4 regions of the Photobacterium sp. ABD4_091 genome follow, and region 1 is predicted to be linked to each of the others. Evidence: riboswitches for the same ligand, from Rfam matches in the RefSeq annotation. Region 1 holds a riboswitch; each other region holds the start of a gene.
What was found. Region 1 has a riboswitch for lysine ahead of lysC (lysine-sensitive aspartokinase 3). Riboswitches for the same ligand answer to the same signal wherever they lie in the genome.
Positions count from the first base shown of each region.

Region 2: it holds a riboswitch for lysine, as region 1 does, so the genes downstream of both, ACXAGQ_RS23850 (Na+/H+ antiporter NhaC family protein) here and lysC (lysine-sensitive aspartokinase 3) in region 1, are expected to answer to the same signal.
Region 3: it holds a riboswitch for lysine, as region 1 does, so the genes downstream of both, ACXAGQ_RS02305 (Na+/H+ antiporter NhaC family protein) here and lysC (lysine-sensitive aspartokinase 3) in region 1, are expected to answer to the same signal.
Region 4: it holds a riboswitch for lysine, as region 1 does, so the genes downstream of both, ACXAGQ_RS22300 (Na+/H+ antiporter NhaC family protein) here and lysC (lysine-sensitive aspartokinase 3) in region 1, are expected to answer to the same signal.

Region 1 is NZ_JBSWWQ010000001.1:1,287,959-1,292,968, reverse strand. Features, by position in the region: gene metH (methionine synthase) at 1-916, shown strand, start outside; gene lysC (lysine-sensitive aspartokinase 3) at 996-2,378, opposite strand; lysine riboswitch at 2,486-2,673, opposite strand; gene ACXAGQ_RS05910 (pyridoxal-phosphate-dependent aminotransferase family protein) at 2,930-4,048, shown strand; gene ACXAGQ_RS05905 (PglL family O-oligosaccharyltransferase) at 4,102-5,010, opposite strand, start outside.
Region 2 is NZ_JBSWWQ010000003.1:534,765-539,774, forward strand. Features, by position in the region: gene ACXAGQ_RS23840 (D-alanine--D-alanine ligase family protein) at 1-639, opposite strand, end outside; gene ACXAGQ_RS23845 (hypothetical protein) at 922-1,662, shown strand; gene ACXAGQ_RS23850 (Na+/H+ antiporter NhaC family protein) at 1,779-3,365, opposite strand; lysine riboswitch at 3,449-3,619, opposite strand; gene ACXAGQ_RS23855 (BCCT family transporter) at 3,806-5,010, shown strand, end outside.
Region 3 is NZ_JBSWWQ010000001.1:551,809-556,818, reverse strand. Features, by position in the region: gene ACXAGQ_RS02310 (H-NS family histone-like protein) at 177-575, opposite strand; lysine riboswitch at 946-1,129, shown strand; gene ACXAGQ_RS02305 (Na+/H+ antiporter NhaC family protein) at 1,228-2,823, shown strand; gene ACXAGQ_RS02300 (thymidine kinase) at 3,041-3,619, shown strand; gene hisIE (bifunctional phosphoribosyl-AMP cyclohydrolase/phosphoribosyl-ATP diphosphatase HisIE) at 3,709-4,335, opposite strand; gene hisF (imidazole glycerol phosphate synthase subunit HisF) at 4,332-5,010, opposite strand, start outside.
Region 4 is NZ_JBSWWQ010000003.1:181,024-186,033, forward strand. Features, by position in the region: gene ACXAGQ_RS22295 (saccharopine dehydrogenase) at 1-183, opposite strand, end outside; gene ACXAGQ_RS22300 (Na+/H+ antiporter NhaC family protein) at 228-1,721, opposite strand; lysine riboswitch at 1,846-2,022, opposite strand; gene cspE (transcription antiterminator/RNA stability regulator CspE) at 2,459-2,668, opposite strand; gene ACXAGQ_RS22310 (MBL fold metallo-hydrolase) at 3,015-3,890, opposite strand; gene ACXAGQ_RS22315 (ABC transporter substrate-binding protein) at 3,959-5,010, opposite strand, start outside.

The DNA.
Region 1 (5,010 bases):
TACCCCGCCGGCACCGCTGAAATCTGGTGTGCAGGTGTTTGATGACTTTGATGTTGCCACCCTACGCCAGTATATCGACTGGACGCCTTTCTTTATGACCTGGTCGCTGATGGGCAAATACCCAGCCATCCTTGATCATGAAGAGGTCGGCGAGGAAGCGCGCCGCTTGTTCAAAGATGCTAACGACTTGCTTGATAGGGTTGAGCAGGAAGGTTTGCTCAAGGCTCGTGGTATGTGTGCCATGTTCCCGGCCAATAGCGTCGGTGATGATATCGAGGTGTACACCGATGAATCGCGTACTGAAGTTGCCAAGGTATTGCACAACCTGCGCCAGCAAACCGAGAAACCGAAAGGCTTCAACTACTGCCTGTCGGACTACATTGCACCGAAAGAAAGCGGCAAGGCCGATTGGATTGGTGCCTTTGCAGTAACCGGTGGTATTGGTGAGCGCGAGTTGGCAGATGCCTACAAAGCAGCAGGCGATGATTACAACGCAATTATGATCCAGGCAGTGGCCGACCGTTTGGCCGAGGCATTTGCCGAGTATCTTCATGAGCAGGTCCGCAAGGATATCTGGGGTTACTCGCCGGATGAAGATTTGTCCAACGATGATCTGATCCGCGAGAAATACCAGGGGATCCGCCCGGCACCGGGTTACCCAGCGTGTCCTGAGCATACCGAAAAAGGGTCGCTGTGGGAGCTGTTGCAGGTCGAAGAAACCATCGGTATGTCACTGACAACCAGCTATGCCATGTGGCCGGGGGCATCGGTCTCCGGTTGGTACTTCTCCCACCCGGACTCGCGCTACTTTGCGATCGCCCAGATCCAGGATGATCAGCGTGACAGCTATGCTGATCGCAAGGGCTGGGATTTGGTCGAAGCCGAGAAATGGCTGGGGCCGAACCTTAATGGCTAATAGGTTTTCTCAACAATAAAAAAGGCGCTCATTGAGCGCCTTTTTCTTTTCTGAGAATCAGAAACTTATCTGTATCAGCTTACTCGAACAGACCGTGGTGCAGAACCTTGATCACTTCGCGTGACTCTTCTGTTTTCACTAGGAAGCACAGGTTGTGGGTGCTGGCGCCGAAGCAGATCATGCGCGGGCTGTAGTCATCCAGGCGACTGAATACCTGGGTTGCCGCGCCTGGGGCATCACCAAGCTCGTTGCCGATCAAGGCAACTAGGCAGAGGTCTTGCTCGACTTCCACGCGACACAGCTTGCTGAGTTGTTCCATTGCCGTGGCTGGCAGGCTAGGGGCACCACCACCGGTATCGGTTTGATCCAGGGTCAGTGACACGCTAACTTCCGAGGTAGTGATCAAATCAACCGAAATTTTATGCTCGGCCAGAATACGGAATACTTCTGACAGGAAGCCGTAAGCGTGGAACATATTCAGGCTGGTCAGGGTAACCATGGTCTGGTTGCAGCGCAGTGCCAAGGCCCTGAATTTCGGTGGCTCGCTGACTTTCTGGCGTATCCAGGTACCGCCTTGCTCAGGCGCTTTTGAGGAGCCGATGAAAACCGGGATCTGCTGGCGGACCGCTGGTAGCAGGGTCGAGGGGTGCAGGATCTTGGCGCCGAAATTGGCCATTTCAGAGGCTTCGCTGAAGCTGATCTCGCTGATTGGCTTGGCATTGGCAGTGATACGCGGGTCGGTCGTGTACATGCCCGGTACGTCAGTCCAGATCTCAAGGGTTCCGGCACTGATGGCCTCGGCTACAAGGGCGGCGCTGTAATCACTGCCACCACGGCCTAGGGTCGTGGTTTCACCGTTGCTGTCTGAGCCGATAAAGCCTTGGGAGACGATTACCGCCTCGCCTGCCAGCAGGGGCTGGAGCTTGTCATCAGCCAGCTGGCGGATGGTGTCGACTTCCGGGATGGCTTTGCCGAACTGGCTGTCGGTACGCATGACAGAGCGAATATCGAAACGTTGGGCAGTCGCCCCCATTTCGTTGAGAATTTGGGTAAATAAGTGCGTCGACAACAGTTCACCATGAGCAACCAGCTGATCGGTCAGCTTGGTCGATGGTGCTTCGGCGGCCTGTTCGGCTAGGCTTGCCACGTTATTGATAAGTTGTTCTATGTGGCCAGCAACAGTACCTGGCTGAGCCAGCTTGTCGATAATGTCCTGGTGGATAGAGGTCAATTTATGTAGCCGTTGGGAGCGCTGCTCGTTATCGGCAATTCCGTTTGCAAGTTCAACTAACAGGTTGGTAACGCCGGAACAGGCACTGATCAAAACTACTTTGGCAGCAGGGTTGTCCTTGATGATCGAGGCACTTCGGCTCATGGCGGCATGATCGGCTACGCTAGTACCGCCAAATTTCGCTACGGTTATCGGTGGAGGAACAGTAAAGTTATTTTCGACAAAGCTCACAACGAGTCTCCCAGTAATAAAGAGTATAAACGCAATTAACAGGGGGCTCGGGATGGTGATCCCGACAAAAGTCAGGAGAGCAAAACGGTAAGATGTAAACCGGTACAACAACCAGAAGCTCCCCATCTACTCATTACCATGATGAATAGATGACAGCCAGAAGGATTCAACCTTCGTAGCCGATACACCATGCCCCCTGTCATGCTGTATCTCGGCGTTACTCCCCCTCTCCAGACTGCTTCGGGGTGGGGCCCCGCAATCCTAGATACCTGGGTAACGCTCCTCTTCTGTCTTCACCTGGGGAAAACCTTTCCTCAGGATGAACAAAAAACGATCTACATTGAACCGGATTTGCAGGTATGTTGTCAATTACATAGAAATAAAATATGCATAAATTTTGCAAAAAATTGTCACAAATATTGAAGGAATCTATGTGCTAGAAGGTAGTTACGATTTGGTATAAGCATAATTAACCTATTGCTGATATAGTCAATCAGTACCTTACAATAACGATTGACTGTCCATGCTTACCGCCAGGGAGGAAAACAATAATGACCATTGGTAGCTTCTACCCACCACAACGAACCTTGATGGGACCCGGCCCGTCTGATATCTATCCGCAGGTACTGCAGGCGCTGAGCCGTCCGACCATCGGGCATTTAGACCCGCTATTCATCGGTATGATGGATGAACTCAAACAGCTGCTGCAATATGCCTTCCAGACCCAGAATACCTTTACGATCGCGGTCTCTGCCCCGGGCAGTGCCGGGATGGAAGCTTGCTTTGTGAACTTGGTCGAGCCTGGCGACAAGGTGATTGTCTGCCGCAATGGTGTGTTTGGTGACCGGATGCGTGAGAATGTCGAGCGCTGCGGCGGCGTTGCTGTGATGGTCGATAATAATTGGGGCGAGCCGGTTGATCCCGGTTTGGTCGCCCAGGCACTGGAAAGCAACCCAGATGCGAAAATCGTGGCCTTTGTCCATGCCGAGACCTCTACCGGTGCACTGAGCGATGCCGAGGCGATTGCCAAACTAGCCCGTGAGCATGACTGCCTGACAATCGTGGATGCGGTTACCTCGCTAGGTGGCGTCCCGTTGCTGGTGGATGAGTGGCAGCTGGATGCCGTGTATTCAGGCAGCCAGAAATGCCTGTCTTGTGTTCCGGGATTGTCGCCACTGACGTTCTCCGAAAAAGCGGTGGCTAAAATCCAGGGCCGCCAGGCCCCGGTACAGAGTTGGTTCCTCGACCAGAGCCTAGTCTTAGGCTACTGGAGTGGTGAAGGCAAGCGTAGCTATCACCATACTGCGCCGGTCAATAGCCTGTATGCCCTACATGAAGCTTTGGTATTGCTGCAAAACGAAGGGTTGGAAAATGCCTGGCAGCGCCACAAAGATGCCCACCTAGAACTTCGTGAAGGTCTGGAGCAGTTAGGCATTGAGTTTGTGGTGGATGAAGCCCACCGCCTGCCGCAGCTGAATGCGGTTTATATTCCTGATGGTATTGATGATGCCGAGGTAAGGAAGACCTTGCTCGAGCGCTATAACTTGGAAATTGGGGCTGGCCTTGGGGCTTTGGCAGGAAAAGCCTGGCGTATCGGTTTGATGGGGTACGCCGCCCGTAGTGAAAACGTTGCCTTGTGCCTGCGTGCACTGGAAACGACCCTGAAGTAATTCCGCCATGCTGGAATAATAAAAAGGCTACCGAGAGGTAGCCTTTTTTGTCATTAAGGTGCTGGTTTACCCGCTTCGCTATCTGCTGCTTGCGCCTCTTCTATGGCAGCCAAGGCAAACTGGTGTCCAGGGTAGAGATACTGTGCCTCATCGAGGATCTGGGCGGCATGTTGATCTTGTTCCAGTAGCTTATATGCAGTGATCAAGTTTTGGTATAGATCAGGGCGAGGCCATTGTTTGGCTTTTTGCTGGGCCCAGTTGATGTATTCCTGGATCAATACCGGGTTCTCGCTGGAGATGCCAAGCCGCAGTTGGGTGAGGTGCAAATCCCATTCGAAGCGGTTTTGCCACGCCCATGGATTGTTGACCCGCAGCAGGTAATCCACATTGGCCGGGTGGCTGGTTTCGTATTTGGTAAGCTGGGCACCTGAATAGAGGGTCGTCACCATAAAACCGGTAGTGATCAGCGGCACCATCAGCACCAGTGCCCGAATCGATAGGATATAGTCCATCCGCTTCTTGTAGTACTTGGCCGTCAGGTTATCGACCCAGTATATCAGCAGGATGAAAACCACCCAGTGGACCAGTGAATGATAGAACGGGTACTCCAGTTGGGAATGCAGCACGATAGGAAAAAACAGGCCGACGAGTGCCAGTTGGGTACCTTCCCTAGCTTTTTTGATTTTGAGGAACACGGCTGCTGCGGCTGCTAACAGTGCAAGCAAGGGAATAATCCCCCCTTCGGCAGCCCAGAATACCAGCTCGTTGTGCGGATGGGTGAGGGCAGGCATACCTGCTGGGTTGCTTGGATTTTCGTTGTGCCATCTGGCTGTCTGGGTAATGTAGCTGACCTCAAACGTGCCGTATCCGTAACCGGTCAAAGGTTCGGCGAGGAACATATTGACCGCTTGCGGGATATGCATCGCACGGGCACTGACTAAACTCAGGCGGTTTTCCTGAGG
Region 2 (5,010 bases), on a different contig from region 1:
CGTTTGCTCGCCGAATTTGGCATCCCAGTCAAAGAAGCTGTCTGATTTGATCTGCACCACAGGTAGAGGTTTGCCATCAAGGATGGCACAGGTGTATTCGCGACCTGTGATGAATTGTTCGACCAGGATGTCATCATCATACTCAAACGCATCAACCAAAGCCGTATAAAGCTCTTCCGGCGAGGAGGCTTTTGATACACCGATGCTGCAGCCTTGGTTTAAGGGTTTGACCACTACGGGGTAGGTCAGGTTTGCCAAGGTGGTTTTGATGGTGTCTGCTGGCGTATGTTTGTTGACCTTGATCCAATCAGCGGTCTGTAATCCATTCGAGCGCCATATCTCTTTGGTCTTGAGTTTGTTGAGGGAAATGGACGAGGCCAAGAGGCCGCTGCCAGTATAGGGGATCTTGAGTAAATCGAGCAGGGCTTGCAGGTGCCCGCTTTCACCCATACCGCCATGAAGGGCAATGAAAACTTTGTCTAGGTTGAAGAAGCCCTGCAAGGTGATATCAATGTGCCGGGGATCAATCTTGATCGCTTCATAACCCAATGACTCAACGGCCTCGGCAATACAATTGCCCGACTTTAATGAGACTTCGCGCTCGCTAGACTCACCGCCGTATAAAATTCCAATTCTCATGGTTGTGTTCCGATTAAGCTTTGCTGTGTGAAAAAATCATCAATGGAAATTCAAACCGATTGTTTTATAGCGAACAATCGAAAAATAAGGGTATAAAACTGCTTGTATAGTGTTTAGTAGCTTATTGTAATGCTTTGTGCTTCATATTGGATTTAAATGCCTAAAAAGTATGACATTGTGCATAACTTTATTTTCATCACAGAGAATGTTGTCTTATTTTTGAGCAAGGAATGAATTTCTTTTCAGCTAACTTGAAATAAATATCCTGCTAGGTATTGGGCTATGAACAGACAACAACAGCAAAATAAGTCATTGGGTATGTGGTTAACCTCCTTATTGATTTCCTTGTACATTGGGCTGTTTGCGACGGTCGCAGCTGCACTGGAGTTTGAAAGCTATCCTCTAGATAACTTGGATAAGACGACGGCACAAGGTGTGAAGGCTGAAGTGGTTGATTACCACGGACAGAAAGGGATACATGTTGCGGTGTTACCCGAGCATAAGTCTGCTGAGCAAGGAGGATGTGATCACTGTACATATTTAGCGTTGGAGACTATCCCGTTTCGTGATGGCACCATTGAAATAAATATGGCTGGTGAGCCGCAGCAGAATGCAGCAGCAACATCAACGGCAAATGGCTTTGTGGGTATCGTCTTTAGGGTCAGTGAAGATTTGTCCAAATATGAAGGTGTTTATTTCCGCCCTTCCAATGCCCTGTCAGAAGATGAAGCGCAGCGTGAAATGACGGTTCAGTATTTCTCCTATCCGGATAACACCGCTGAACAATTGAGGGAGTCGGATCCGGGCAAATATGAAAGCGCAGCTAATATCCGTCCCGGGCAATGGTTCCACCTGAAAGCCGAAATCAATAATAACCAAGCGATTTTCTATGTTGATGGCGAAAAAATCTTGGTGGTTGACCGCTTGTTCCACGGCTCTGAGCACAAAGGGGTCATTGGGTTTATTACTGAGCCAGGCAATGATGCATATTTTTCAGAGTTGCAGATAAAGCATAGCCAGTAGCTGAACATACATCATGAAGCAACTTAGTTATATAAAAAGAGCAAGGCCGTGGCCTTGCTCTTTTTATTTGCAGCTTTTGTATGTGAGGCCTTTGTATTTAAAGCCTGTCAGACAACTTAGCTCGTCACAGGCTCGGCTGCGACAACAGGCTTGCTCTTGCGTACAGCAAAGGCACAGAACGCCATGAACCATAGGCCGCTCACAGCAACACCTGCCCAAGCTGAGTGGGTGTAGCCGATAGCGAGATAACCCAGCAGCGCACCGAAGGCCACAGAGCATGCGTAAGGAAGCTGGGTCATGACGTGATCCATGTGGTGGCAACCCGCCCCTGTCGCCGACAAGATACTGGTGCTTGAAATTGGCGAGCTGTGATCACCAAATACCGCACCGGCCAGTACCGCAGACAGCATTGGAAGCAGCAGTGCGATGTCACTGGCCGCGGCAATATCACCCGCTAGCGGTAACATGATGCCAAACGTACCCCAGCTGGTACCGGTAGCAAATGCCATGGCACAAGACAGCAGGAAGACAACCGCAGGAAGCAGCTCAACCGGCAGGTTGCCGTTGGACATTGAAGCCAGGTAAATACCGGTTTGCATGTCACGCACAACGGCGCCAATCGTCCAGGCAAAGAATAGGATAATGATAGCGGGCATCATCGCTGAAATGCCTTGTGGGGCGGCTTTCATCCAGCTGCCTGCATCTAGCTTCAAGCGAAGGGCAAGGCCGATAGAGGCTACCAAGCTGCAGATCGCACCGTATACTAGCGATGAGCCTACATCGGTGTTCTCAAAAGAGCCGATCACACTGAAGGCTTCTCCGTTGGCAGCCAGTACATCCGCACCTGACTGCACCATGAAAAATACGGTTGCCATAGTCAGGGTCAGGATAGGCAGTACCATATCAATCATGCCGCCTTTGGCTGACTCTGGCGCTTCTACATCCAGGCCTGCTGGCTTGCCTTTTGATTCATCCCACAGCTTGCCTTCAAGCGCCCACTTCTCATGCTTGCGCATTGGGCCGATATCAAGCTGGAATGCAATTACACACAGCACCATCACCAGGGTGAAAACCGCGTAAAGGTTCATCGGCATCATTTCGACAAACGCTGAGATAGGGCTCTGGTCGGTCACGCCGTGTGCCACCATGATGCCACCAACCAGCGCAATGATGTAGGCACCCCATGAAGAGATAGGCATCAATACACAAACTGGTGCTGCTGTGGAGTCCAGCAGGTAAGCGAGTTTGGCACGAGAGATATTGAATCGGTCAGTCACTGGGCGGCAGATAGCACCCACCGATAGGCTGTGGAAGAAGTCGTCGATAAAGAAGATGAATACCATCAAACCCGTCAGTGACTTGGCACTGCGGCGGTCTTTACAGCGTACCGCTGCCCAGTCGGCGAACGCTTGGGTAGCACCGGAAACACTCATCAGGCTGATCAGCGCGCCAAGCAGCAACATGAAGATGATCATATTGACGTTATCGCTGTTCATCGCGCCGTCGACCCATACAATAGCCAGCACTTTGCCGGCCAGGTATTGCAGGGATTCAAGCGGAGAATATTGGTTCAGCATCATTGCACCGGCAAAGATACCCGTTCCGAGGGAAAGCAAAACCCGCCTGGTGGTGACCGCAAGGATAACAGCCAGCATGGCAGGGATAACGGACATTAGCGAGTCCGAAAAATCGACAAGGTTCATGATCTCATCACACCTATGTGTTTCAGGTGGAGATCTACCGAAAGGAAGTGTAACTAAGACGCAGAAAAAGAAGACTTGTTACCCCCTCAGGTAGCGCTCCATAGGTAAATACTATGGCAGTTCTGTGCCTATTCGACACAGACCCAGCGACTGAGTTGATGGCTGCAGTCACTTCGGCGCTGACTCCTTTCTCCGGCTTCACAGGTATCACCCTCCACACGTTTACTTATAGGCAGCGCGCCTCTACTGATTTAGGGTTTATCACCGTCAATCCTACTGGATTGCGGCCATAAGTCTAACATTATATACGGCTGAATATTTATGTCAGCTAATAATCAGCTTTTTTCATCGCCATGATTAGAATCTTGGTTTGAAGCGTTGGCCCTTTCCTCGGATTATCCATTTTACCCATTGCAGGGTTTTAACTTTAAGGAGCTAACGTGTTTTCTCGCAAACACTTTGAATTGATCGATAAACCGACGTTCTTCGGGGCGCTGGGGATGTTGATCTCGGTTGTGGTGCCCTTGCTGCTGTTCCCGGTGCAAGGGGCAGAATGGATTGCTATCGCCAAAACGTTTATGACCGATAAACTCGGTTTCCTCTATTTGGCGCTCGGTGTCGGTGCATTCTTCTTTATGATCTACATCGTTTTTTCCGATATCGGCCAAATCAAACTGGGTGATCCTGATGAGCAGCCCGAGTTTACGACGGCGTCGTGGGCGGCCATGCTGTTCTGTGGTGGTATCGGTGCCAGTATTCTTTACTGGGGAACCATCGAGTGGGCGTATTACTACCAGGCGCCGCCGTTCCAGTTAGAGCCTGGCAGTGAAGAAGCGGTCCGCTGGGCGGCAACTTACGGCTTGTTCCACTGGGGACCAATAGCTTGGTCTATCTACTTAGTACCGGCCCTGCCAATTGCGTATTTCTTTTATGTGCGAAAGCAGCCTGTGCTTAAGGTATCGGCGGCGTTGATGCCGGTGATTGGCGAAGCGCGCAGCTATGGTTGGCTTGGCAAGGTTATCGATGTGCTGTTTATCTTCGGTTTACTCGGTGGTGGTGCCACAACGCTGGGCTTGGCTGCACCGTTGATCACCGAGGGTGCCAATTATTTGTTTGGTGTACCGAAAGATACCGTCACCCAAATCATCGTATTGATGCTGTGTACCGCCATCTTTGCCTACTCGGCGTATGCCGGCATGGAGAAGGGCATCAAGTTTCTCAGTAATATCAATTTCTGGGGCGCTTTGGGGCTGCTAGCTTTTATTTTGGTGACCGGCCCGACGATATTCATGCTGGAAACCGGCTTGGATTCACTGGGCCGCATGTTGTCGAATTTCTTTGTGATGGCGACATGGGCTGAGCCATTCGGCGGCTATGGCACATTTGAAAATACCCACTTCCCGCAGGACTGGACGATTTTCTACTGGGCGTGGTGGCTGGTGTTTGCCCCGAGCATGGGCTTGTTTGTGGCGAGGATCTCCCGTGGCCGAACCATCAAGCAAATGGTCACCGGGTCGATTTTCTTCGGTTCGATGGGGTGTTTCCTGTTCTTCATGATCTTGGGTAACTATGGTCTGTCGCTGCAGCTTTCCGGCGCGCTGGACGTGGTGGGTATTCTGAATACAGAAGGTCCTACCAAGGCAAT
Region 3 (5,010 bases), 740 kb from region 1:
CCATATTAAGGGCTTTAGGCGGCTCGGTTTCCCCTTGGTCGATTGCCTTGTTGGTGCTCTTTGATTTAATTATCCTTTTAAATCAATAGTTTGAATTATTACTTGATGATATTTTATATAAATAAAAAAACCCGGCAAAAGCCGGGTTTTTAAAGGTGTTTTCAATAGTACTTGAATTACTTGATTTCAAACTCTTCTAGAGATTTACCTTCATCAAGTGCTTTTTTCAGCGCGCTTGGAGTACGGCCTTGGCCAGTCCAAGTTTTCTCTTCACCATTTTCGTCAAGGAAACGGTATTTTGCAGGACGCTGTGCACGTTTTGCTTTAGGTGCTTTATTTAGAGTTGCTAGAAGCTCTTCTGGGTCAATACCGTCGGCTAGAAGCATTTCACGGTATTGCGCTAGTTTTTCTGTACGTTCTTTTTCTTTAGCAACTTCTTCAGCTTCAGCTTCTTCACGCTCAGAAACTACAGTTTGAAGCTTTTCTAATGCTTCTTGTAGTTGCTCAAGAGAATATTCACGAGAAAGTGCGCGAAGGCTGCGAAGGTTAAGTAGCGCTTTCATTGCATCAGACATTTTTAATTTCCTGTAGGTCCAAAACTATAAAATAATAATAGCAGTGCCAAATCAATAATTGCAATAATAATACTTTTAGTACGGCGATGCCAAATAAAAAATGAAGGGTATATTTATTTTTTTGCAATTTATCGGGTTCATTTCTCATTTGCAATAAAATGTAATGGTCAGGCTAAGTAAATATTCTTATCCAAAATCATCTTTTGTTGATAAATATTTGCCATCAATTTCATATGTGAAAGGTATAATAAACTGCTTTTAAGTGGGTGTTTTTTGTACTGAGCAGCAAGACTATTCACTATTTTTGTCATTTTTTTCATCTTAACTTGTTGCATTTGGATATCTATTCCGTAGAATTGACCAGACCTAGACTAAGGGTAGAGGCGCATCGTCTATTAGTAGTAAATCGGAGGGTGATTCCGATGAGGATTTACGAAAGGAGCCGTTGCCGAAGTAAGCTCGGATTATCAAGCCAGCTTGCTGGGGTTGTCACCGAATAGGGACAACACTGCCATAGTATATAATTACATTAACTATGGAGCGCTACTGTGAAGTCGGGAAAGGGTAACATCTCTTCCTTATGCACTTCTATACACGACACGATGTCGAGTAAACAGTAGATCTCCAACCAGGATCGGTTGTAGTCGAGATCATGAATATTGTAGATTTTTCACACTCCGCCATGTCGTTGTTGCCACCTTTGGTTGCACTTGGCCTGGCTATCCTTACACGTCGTGTTTTAGTTTCATTGGGTGTCGGTGTCCTACTGGGCGCATTCCTGCTAACTGATTTTTCAATCGGTGGCACGGCATCTTATATCGGAACCACAGTGACTGGCCTGTTTATTGACGATGGTGCCATCAACAGCTGGAACATGAGTATTGTCGCCTTCCTTATTTTGCTGGGTATGACCACAGCGCTACTGACACTTTCTGGCGGTACTCGTGCTTTTGCTGAATGGGCGCAGACTAAAATCAAGAGCAAGCGCGGGGCAAAGCTGCTGGCTGCTTTCTTGGGCGTGTTCATTTTCGTCGATGATTACTTTAATAGCCTGGCTGTTGGCTCTATTTCCCGCCCAGTGACGGACCGTTTCTACGTGTCTCGCGCTAAACTGGCGTATATCCTTGATTCCACCGCAGCGCCAATGTGTGTATTGATGCCAGCTTCTAGCTGGGGTGCATACATTATTACCCTTATCGGCGGTATCTTGGTGTCGCACGGCGTAACTGAATACTCCCCGCTTGGCGCTTTCATGCAGCTGGCACCAATGAACTTTTATGCAGTATTTGCACTGCTGATGGTATTCGTGGTGGCTTGGTTCCAAATTGATGTGGGCCCAATGAGAAAGCACGAGCTAGAAGCAAGCCATTGCCGTGGCTTTGATGAAGGTGACGAGGATAGCCGTGCAAAAGACCTAAACGACGAGCTGGAAATTGAAGAGAGCAAGAATGGCCGCGTTGCTGACCTTGTGATGCCAATCGTCACCCTGATTGTAGCGACCTTCTTCTTCATGTTATTTACCGGCTACCAGGCACTAGCGGCTGACGGCCTTGACTTCAGTATTTTGGGCGCCTTTGAAAATACCGATGTGGGTATGTCTTTGGTATACGGTGGCCTGGTTGGCTTTGCCGCAGCACTTATTCCTGTACTGCGCCAGCGTATCCCAATGGCCGATGTATCATCTACTTTGTGGATTGGTGCCAAGTCGATGTTTGGTGCGATTTTGATCCTGCTGTTTGCTTGGAGCATCGGTACTGTCATTAGCGACATGGCGACAGGTAAATACCTATCGACACTGGTTGAAGGCAGCATTAACCCAATGCTTCTTCCGGCTATCCTGTTCTTGCTAGCAGGCGTGATGGCATTCTCTACCGGTACCTCATGGGGTACGTTCGGTATCATGCTACCAATCGCGGGTGATTTGGCGGCGGCAACAGATATTATGCTAATGCTTCCTATGCTGGGTGCAGTATTGGCTGGCTCGGTATTCGGTGACCACTGTTCACCAATTTCAGATACCACGATCCTGTCGTCAACGGGTGCACGTTGTCACCACATTGACCACGTATCGACACAGCTACCATATGCATTGTCTATGGCTGTAGTATCGACGATTGGTTTCTTGGTACTGGGCTTCACCGGCTCGCTGGCGGTGTCGTTCATGACTGCAACGGTGGCGTTCATCGTGGCTTGTATCCTGCTATCTTGGCTTTCTCGCCGTCCTCAGGAAGCAACTGCCAACGCGTAATACTGCCAACGCAAAATCATGTTTTGATGATGAAAAAGCCTGTATGTGATACAGGCTTTTTTTGTTTTTGTGGCAAATCAATCAGATTGGTGTTTTTTATCTATTTCAGGGTGATTTGGTAACAAAGAAGATGAGCTTGCTCCTTTCAATCTGGAGGGCTTTTCTGTAGCATTCCGGCTGATTTTTCACGCACCAATCGTATTACTAGGGAAGCTTAATGGCCCAGATGTATTTCTATTACTCTGCAATGAATGCAGGTAAGTCGACAACATTATTGCAGTCATCATTTAATTATCGTGAGCGCGGCATGACACCGGTGATTTTTACCGCTGCGATTGATGACCGTTACGGCAAAGGCATGGTCAGCTCGCGTATTGGTTTGCAAGAAGAGGCGGAGCTATTTAATGTTAGCGACGATCTTTATGCGCGTATGCAGGATATGAATACGGCGAAAAAAGTCGATTGTGTGTTGATTGATGAATGCCAGTTCTTGACCAAAGAGCAGGTATACCAACTAACCGAAGTGGTCGATAAGCTTAATATCCCTGTACTTTGCTACGGCTTGCGCAGCGATTTCCGTGGCGAGCTATTTGACGGTAGCCGTTATTTGCTAGCGTGGGCAGATAAATTGGTTGAATTGAAAACCATTTGCCATTGTGGCCGCAAAGCCAATATGGTTATTCGCCAAGATGCCAGCGGCAAAGCCATTGCTGACGGTGACCAGGTTGAGATTGGCGGCAACGACCGTTATGTCTCGGTTTGTCGCAAACACTACAAGGAAGCGCTTGAGCGTTAGTTCTTTGATATCAAATACTAAAAAGCCCGGCTATTTAAAAATAGCCGGGCTTTTTTATTTAATTGCCCACGATACTAAATTGAAGGGAATTATTTATGGCGTTCCTGCAACTTAGCAGTGACATCCGAGAGTGACTTGCCTTGGTCTTGTAGCAGTACCAGCAAGTGGTAAATCAAGTCGGCTGATTCACAGATCAGCTCCTCCTTGTCACCCGACGTTGCCGCAAGCGCGACTTCAACCCCTTCTTCACCCACCTTTTGCGAAATCCGCTTGGTGCCACGGGCATAGAGGCTTGCAGTGTAGGATGATTCAGGATCGGCACCTTTACGAGAAGCCAGGACCTGCTCAAGTTGATGAAGGAACACCAGGGCAGGCTGCTCGACCTGTCCTTCTTCAGCCGTATCGTTGCTAAAGCAGGTCGGGGTGCCCAAGTGACAGGTTGGACCGATAGGATCGACTTTAACCAGTAGCGTATCCTGATCACAGTCTAGCTTGATGCTTTTCAGGTGGAGCACGTTGCCCGAGGTTTCGCCTTTGGTCCATAGCCGCTCTTTGGTACGTGACCAGAAGGTGACTTGCTTGGTCTCCAGGGTTTTACTTAGGGCGGCATCATTCATGTAACCCAGCATCAGTACCTGGCCGCTGGTGTTGTCCTGGACAATCGCCGGAACTAATCCGTCTACTTTGTCCCAATTAATACTGCTTGCTAGGCTCATAGTCGGCTCTCCACATCTTGTTGTTTCAGGTATTGCTTGAGTTCGCCAATATTGATGATTTGTTTGTGGAATACCGAGGCAGCCAAAGCGCCATCGACATTCGTTTTATTGAAGGCATCGGCAAAGTGCACCATTTCACCGGCACCGCCTGAGGCGATAAGCGGTACATGGCAGACTTCTCGTACCATATTGAGCTGGGTGAGATCATAACCGTTACGGACACCGTCCTGGTTCATCATGTTAAGCACGATTTCACCGGCACCACGGCGTTGGACTTCCTGTACCCAGTCACGGGTTTCCCAGCGGGTTGCCTTGGTGCGGCTTTCATCCCCGGTGAATTGGTAAACTTGGTATTTACCGGTGTCGGCGTCGAAATAGGAATCGATACCGACCACAATGCATTGGACACCAAATTTATCGGCCAGCTCGGTGATCAAGTTAGGATCAGCTAGAGCTGGGGAGTTGATTGACACTTTATCGGCACCAAACTGCAAGATGCGGCTGGCATCTTCGGCAGATTTGATGCCGCCGGCGACGCAGAAAGGAATATCGATCACTTCTGCTACGCGGGCAACCCAACTTTTATCGACCACACGGCCATCGCTGGACGCAGTAATATCGTAGAAAACTAGCTCGTCAGCACCTTCTTCGGCATAGCGTTTGGCAAGCGGGACG
Region 4 (5,010 bases), on a different contig from region 1:
ATGGCCTGCCGCTAGCTCACAGCCCACATCAACATAGGCTTGGTCAGGGAAAATACGGGTATCGCTGCGCTCGACAATCACTGGGGCACCCGCATCAATCAGGGCTTTGGCTCCGGTAGGTGTCAATGCCGTGCGGTGCTCACCTACTTTTACTTCATCTCTTAGCCAAAATAGTGTGTTCATTTTCAATCCTTTTTTAAACGGTAGCTTGTAATAGCAATCGCTATTTAAGCGGTAACTGGGGTGGCTGCGGCCTGACGGCGCACCATCAAAACAATCAGTGCAACTTGCAATACGGCGGCCAATACAATGGTGTACGGGCTACGGGTGATTTCGGCAACCATGAAGCCGATGCTGGCGGTCACGCCAGTCAAAATAGCGTACGGGAACTGGGTGCGAACGTGGGAAACATGATCACATCCGGTCGACATCGAGCTTAGAATTGTCGTGTCTGAAATCGGTGATGAGTGATCCCCTAGCATGCCGCCACTTAGCGCGGCACCAATACAAATCAGCGGGTCGGCGCCCAGCGCACTGGCAACCGGTACCGCAATCGGGATCAGGATGGCGAAAGTGCCCCACGACGACCCCGTCGCTACCGAAATGAAGCTGCCGATAATGAAAATCAATGCAGGCAGCATAAACACCGGCAAGCGGTCATTCATCACCTGGCTAATATAGTCCCCAGTACCCAGAGACTTACAGATATCACCCAAGGTCCATGCCAATAGCAAGATAACCAAAATTAGCATGATCCGCTGCATTCCCGACACAAAAGTGTTGAAGGCTGTCGAGGCGGTCATAGTTTTGGTGTAGGCGTAGTAGGCAATCGCCGTTACCGAAGCAATCAGATAGCTGGTGCCAAGCGATGCTCGGATCACCGGGCCATTGATAGTGCCATGCAGATGGTAGTTATAAGTGAATAGTGCGATCAGCGAGCCGAACAGTACCGCCAGCGGCAATACAATCAGCGAGATACGGCCTGATTTCACCTGTTGGTCATTCTCAGGCTGTACGCTCACCTCAGCCTGCTGGCGCGCTTGTTGCTCGGCTTCGGCCATTGGCCCCCAGTCTTTTTTCAGCACCGCGTAGACAGGTACACTGAACAGTGCCAGCAAGGCATAGAGCTGGTAAGGGATCACCTGAAGGAAAGTCGCAAAGCCATCAACTGGCTGGCCCATGTTATCGAATGCGTTCTCAATCAGACCCTGCGAGTAGACACCCCAGCTGATAATCGGGATCAGCACACAGATTGGTGACGAGGTCGAATCGATGATAAATGCCAGTTTCTCCTTGCTCAGCTTGAGCTTGTTGTAAATTGGCGAGAACATCGGGCCAAGAATAAGCGAGTTGCCCGAGTCGGTAAAAAACACCCCGATCCCGGTTGCCCAGGTGGCGAGCTGGGCTTTCAATGGTGATGACACATAGCGGGTCGCCATGGTCGAAAACGCTGCCATACCACCGCTTTGCTCGACCAGGTAGATAAAGCCGGAAATAATGGTAATAACAATAATGATCTGTGCGTTGCTGCCCGATGCAAGCTGTGTGAACGGCCCATCAGACAAGAACATCAACGCAGTATCAACAGGGTGACCCTTGGTTAAGATCAGCATGCCGCTGATCACTGCAACGCCCAGGGCCAAAACAACATGCCGAGTGGTAAAGGCGAGTATCAGCGCCAGCACCGCGGGTACGATGGACAATAATCCGTAATCAGCCATTCGTAGACTTCTCCTATAAAAACAACATCAAGGTATTTGAGTATTTAGAGGAGGGGTGCAAGGAGCACGCGAGCGACAAAGGCTGTACGAAATCGGTAGGCGAACTTACCTGTTCGAAAACAAAAATTGCTGTAGCTCTCCATCCGGGTAGGCCCGAGATGACAGTGCTGCTCCTATTAAGAACAACCCCAGCAGTTTGGCTGACGACCAAAACCACTTCGGCATTGACTCCTTTCGCTTAGCTTCACCGGCTGTCGACCTTCACTAAACTACTCTTAGGCAATGCGCCTCTACGTTGCAGGCAGTGAATAACCACCCGCTTTGTATTGAATAAAACACAAAAACGCATAATCCAAATCAACTTGACGCCACAACGTGACAAAGATCACATTATATATTTTATTAAACACATGATTAACAAAACATTGAACTAGCAGTTACCAGGCTTGCAGCAACAATAACCACAATGGCTATTTTTTGCTTTCAGACGGTAAGTCTCTTATCAATATTTATCTGGAGTGGCTGTAACGTTGTCGGGAATAGACTGAGAGAGACCTGAGATGAAATCTAGATAAAGCGGCAAAGATGCAGGTTCAGGCTGCATATTTACCCAAAATTAGCCCAATTTACCTAAATAGAAAGAGTACAAATGATGTTGAGGAGGCGTTGGGGTCATATGTAACAGGCAAAAAAAATGCTGGCCTAAGCCAGCATTTTCTTCAAATAAGTTCGATGACTTATAGAGTAACTACGTTAGCAGCTTGAGGACCTTTTTGGCCTTGCTCTACGTCAAAAGAAACTTTCTGACCTTCAGAAAGAGTCTTGAAACCTTCAGAAGCGATAGCGCGGAAGTGTACGAATACGTCTGCACCGCCGTTCTCTTGAGTGATGAAACCGAAACCTTTTTCTTCGTTAAACCACTTAACGATACCAGTAGACTTAGACATGATCTGTCCCTTATGTAAATTCATTTAAACCGCCAACAATAGCGATCAGAAAAAATTGAATTATTAATGTTACGATAAATATAAGGGAAACAGTTAGATACAGTACGAAAACGTAGTTGTATCAGATGGTTTAACTTGTACTTGATGTTGCATTAAATAACTCTTCTCAAATTGAGCACGTGCATCATAACAGCTGGGCGGAAAATATACAGTGAATTTTTAGAAAAATTTCATATTTATTTCTAAAACGTTTATAACTTGTTCAGCAATCAAAGCCCTTCAGCATAATGTCTCCCCTCAACATTACATGCTGAGGGGGTGACCGTAGCAGGTAAACTCCACACGATTAGCACTCAAAGTGCATGCCATCATAACCAGTGATCAAGTTAAAGGGTGATGCACTGCATGCTGCTTCAAAAGCTTCATGGTTCCAACCTTGATCTGGGTTTATATGGGTTAGGTAGATAGGTGTTCCCATGTCTATTGACCCTTGGTTGTACAAGCGCTCAACGACCTCAGTCAAGGTTTGAAAGTTTAGGTGGGTATCCTTGCGTGTTCCACGTTCAGTTTCAGCACCGAAAGTCACCTCTAAGATCACGTTACCCACTGTACGTTTTGAAAGGTATTGCCACGTTTCATCCAGCCAATATCCGGTGTCTGTTGCGTATAGTACGCTGCGACCTTGTTTATCTTCGAAGAGGTAGTTAGCCGCATATTCATTTTCACCGAACGCCTGATGGTTCCCCTGCAAGGCAGTCACCGTCAATTCACCTACTTCTAAGGGTTCAAAAAAAGATACGGTATTGAAGACAAACGCATCTCTGATCATCGCCATTTCATGCGGTGGATGAAGCAGTGGCAGAAACTTCTCCATCAACCATTTATAGCACTCTAACGTCATATACATATTGGTAAGGTAGTGTTCCTTACATCCCTGAAGCCCCATCAACTTAGCGTCAAAAACTTCGGCAGGGCAAAAATGATCAGCATGTGAATGGGTGATAAATAGATGCTTGATAGTACGCATACTGAATGAATTGAACAGCATGTGCAGATGGTTATCAGGACCGCAATCAATTTGAATATCATCATTGATCCTGGCGCAGGCACGCAGACGATAGTTCTTATCTTTGTGATAATCGCTTAGCGGAGCTGGTATCTCATCTCCCCATACGTATGGGCACCCCTGTGCAGAACCGGTTCCTAAAAATCTAAATTCCATGGTCTCACTCCAAAAATTGGCCCGTTAGCTATTTCAAACCAATGGGCCTTTTCAGTATCAGGGGGAAATTAATTGGCAATCACTTTACGGGTAAAGTCATCAGCCATCAGTTTTTTGTAAGGAGCTGGGAACCACTTTACCCCGTACTTAAGTTGCTCGGCAGGGATCAATGACTCTGTTTGGTTCGCCAAAGTATTAGCAGGGAAGTTGCCAGAATTATCGGCAAGGATTTGCTGACCTTCCTGTGAAGCAAGGTAGTTAACCCAGAGTAAAGAAGCCGCTTTTTTACCACTGTTGTGCGCGATACCTACTGTATCACCGCCACCAGCCATACCCATTTCTGGAATATACAACTTCATTCGCTTGTTCATGGAACCGTTAGCCATTGCATTAACCAGGTCATCTTCCCATGCTGCAATTAGAGTAAGCTCTCCGTCATTGAGTCGGGTATAGCTGTCGGCATTCGACGAGGTCAACGTATATTTACGCTTGTATTCGTTCAGGAAGTTCCAAGCGATATCCCACTGCTCTACTTTATGTTCCTTGACTTCATCGTCTCCAGTGTACTTATCAAGGCCTCCAGCAAGTTGTGATATTACGGTATGGACAAAAGCCTGTCCCGAACCTCCGTAGTTTGGATCATTGAAACCAAAATCACGTGGGTGCTTATTGATGAAGTTCTCCAACTCGCCCCACGTTTGAGGCAGCTCTTCTTCGCTCAATCGCAATGGGTCATAAGCAAATCCAGTCTGGTTACGGTTGAAGGGTGTTAAGTAGCCATGAGTCAGCAAGCCTTCTTGAGCTGTAGCCAACTCTACATCTAATTCGCCGGTACTTGGTAGAACTGGCAACACAGGACCAAATAGTAACTTGGCATCTAGTGCTGTTTTTGCCGAAGAACCCCCAACAGCAAAGGCATCAACATGGCCGTTTTTGATATTCCGCTCAGCGATCAACTTGCGCACGACAACATCTGATTCGCCATTAATAACGTTAACTTTAATTCCGTATTTTTCTTCGAAGGCTTCAGCTACCTTATTCCAACCATCAAGAAAGTACCAAGTATAGAAGTTGATTGATTGCTCATGTTTAGCCTGTACTTCAATCTCGCTCCATGATT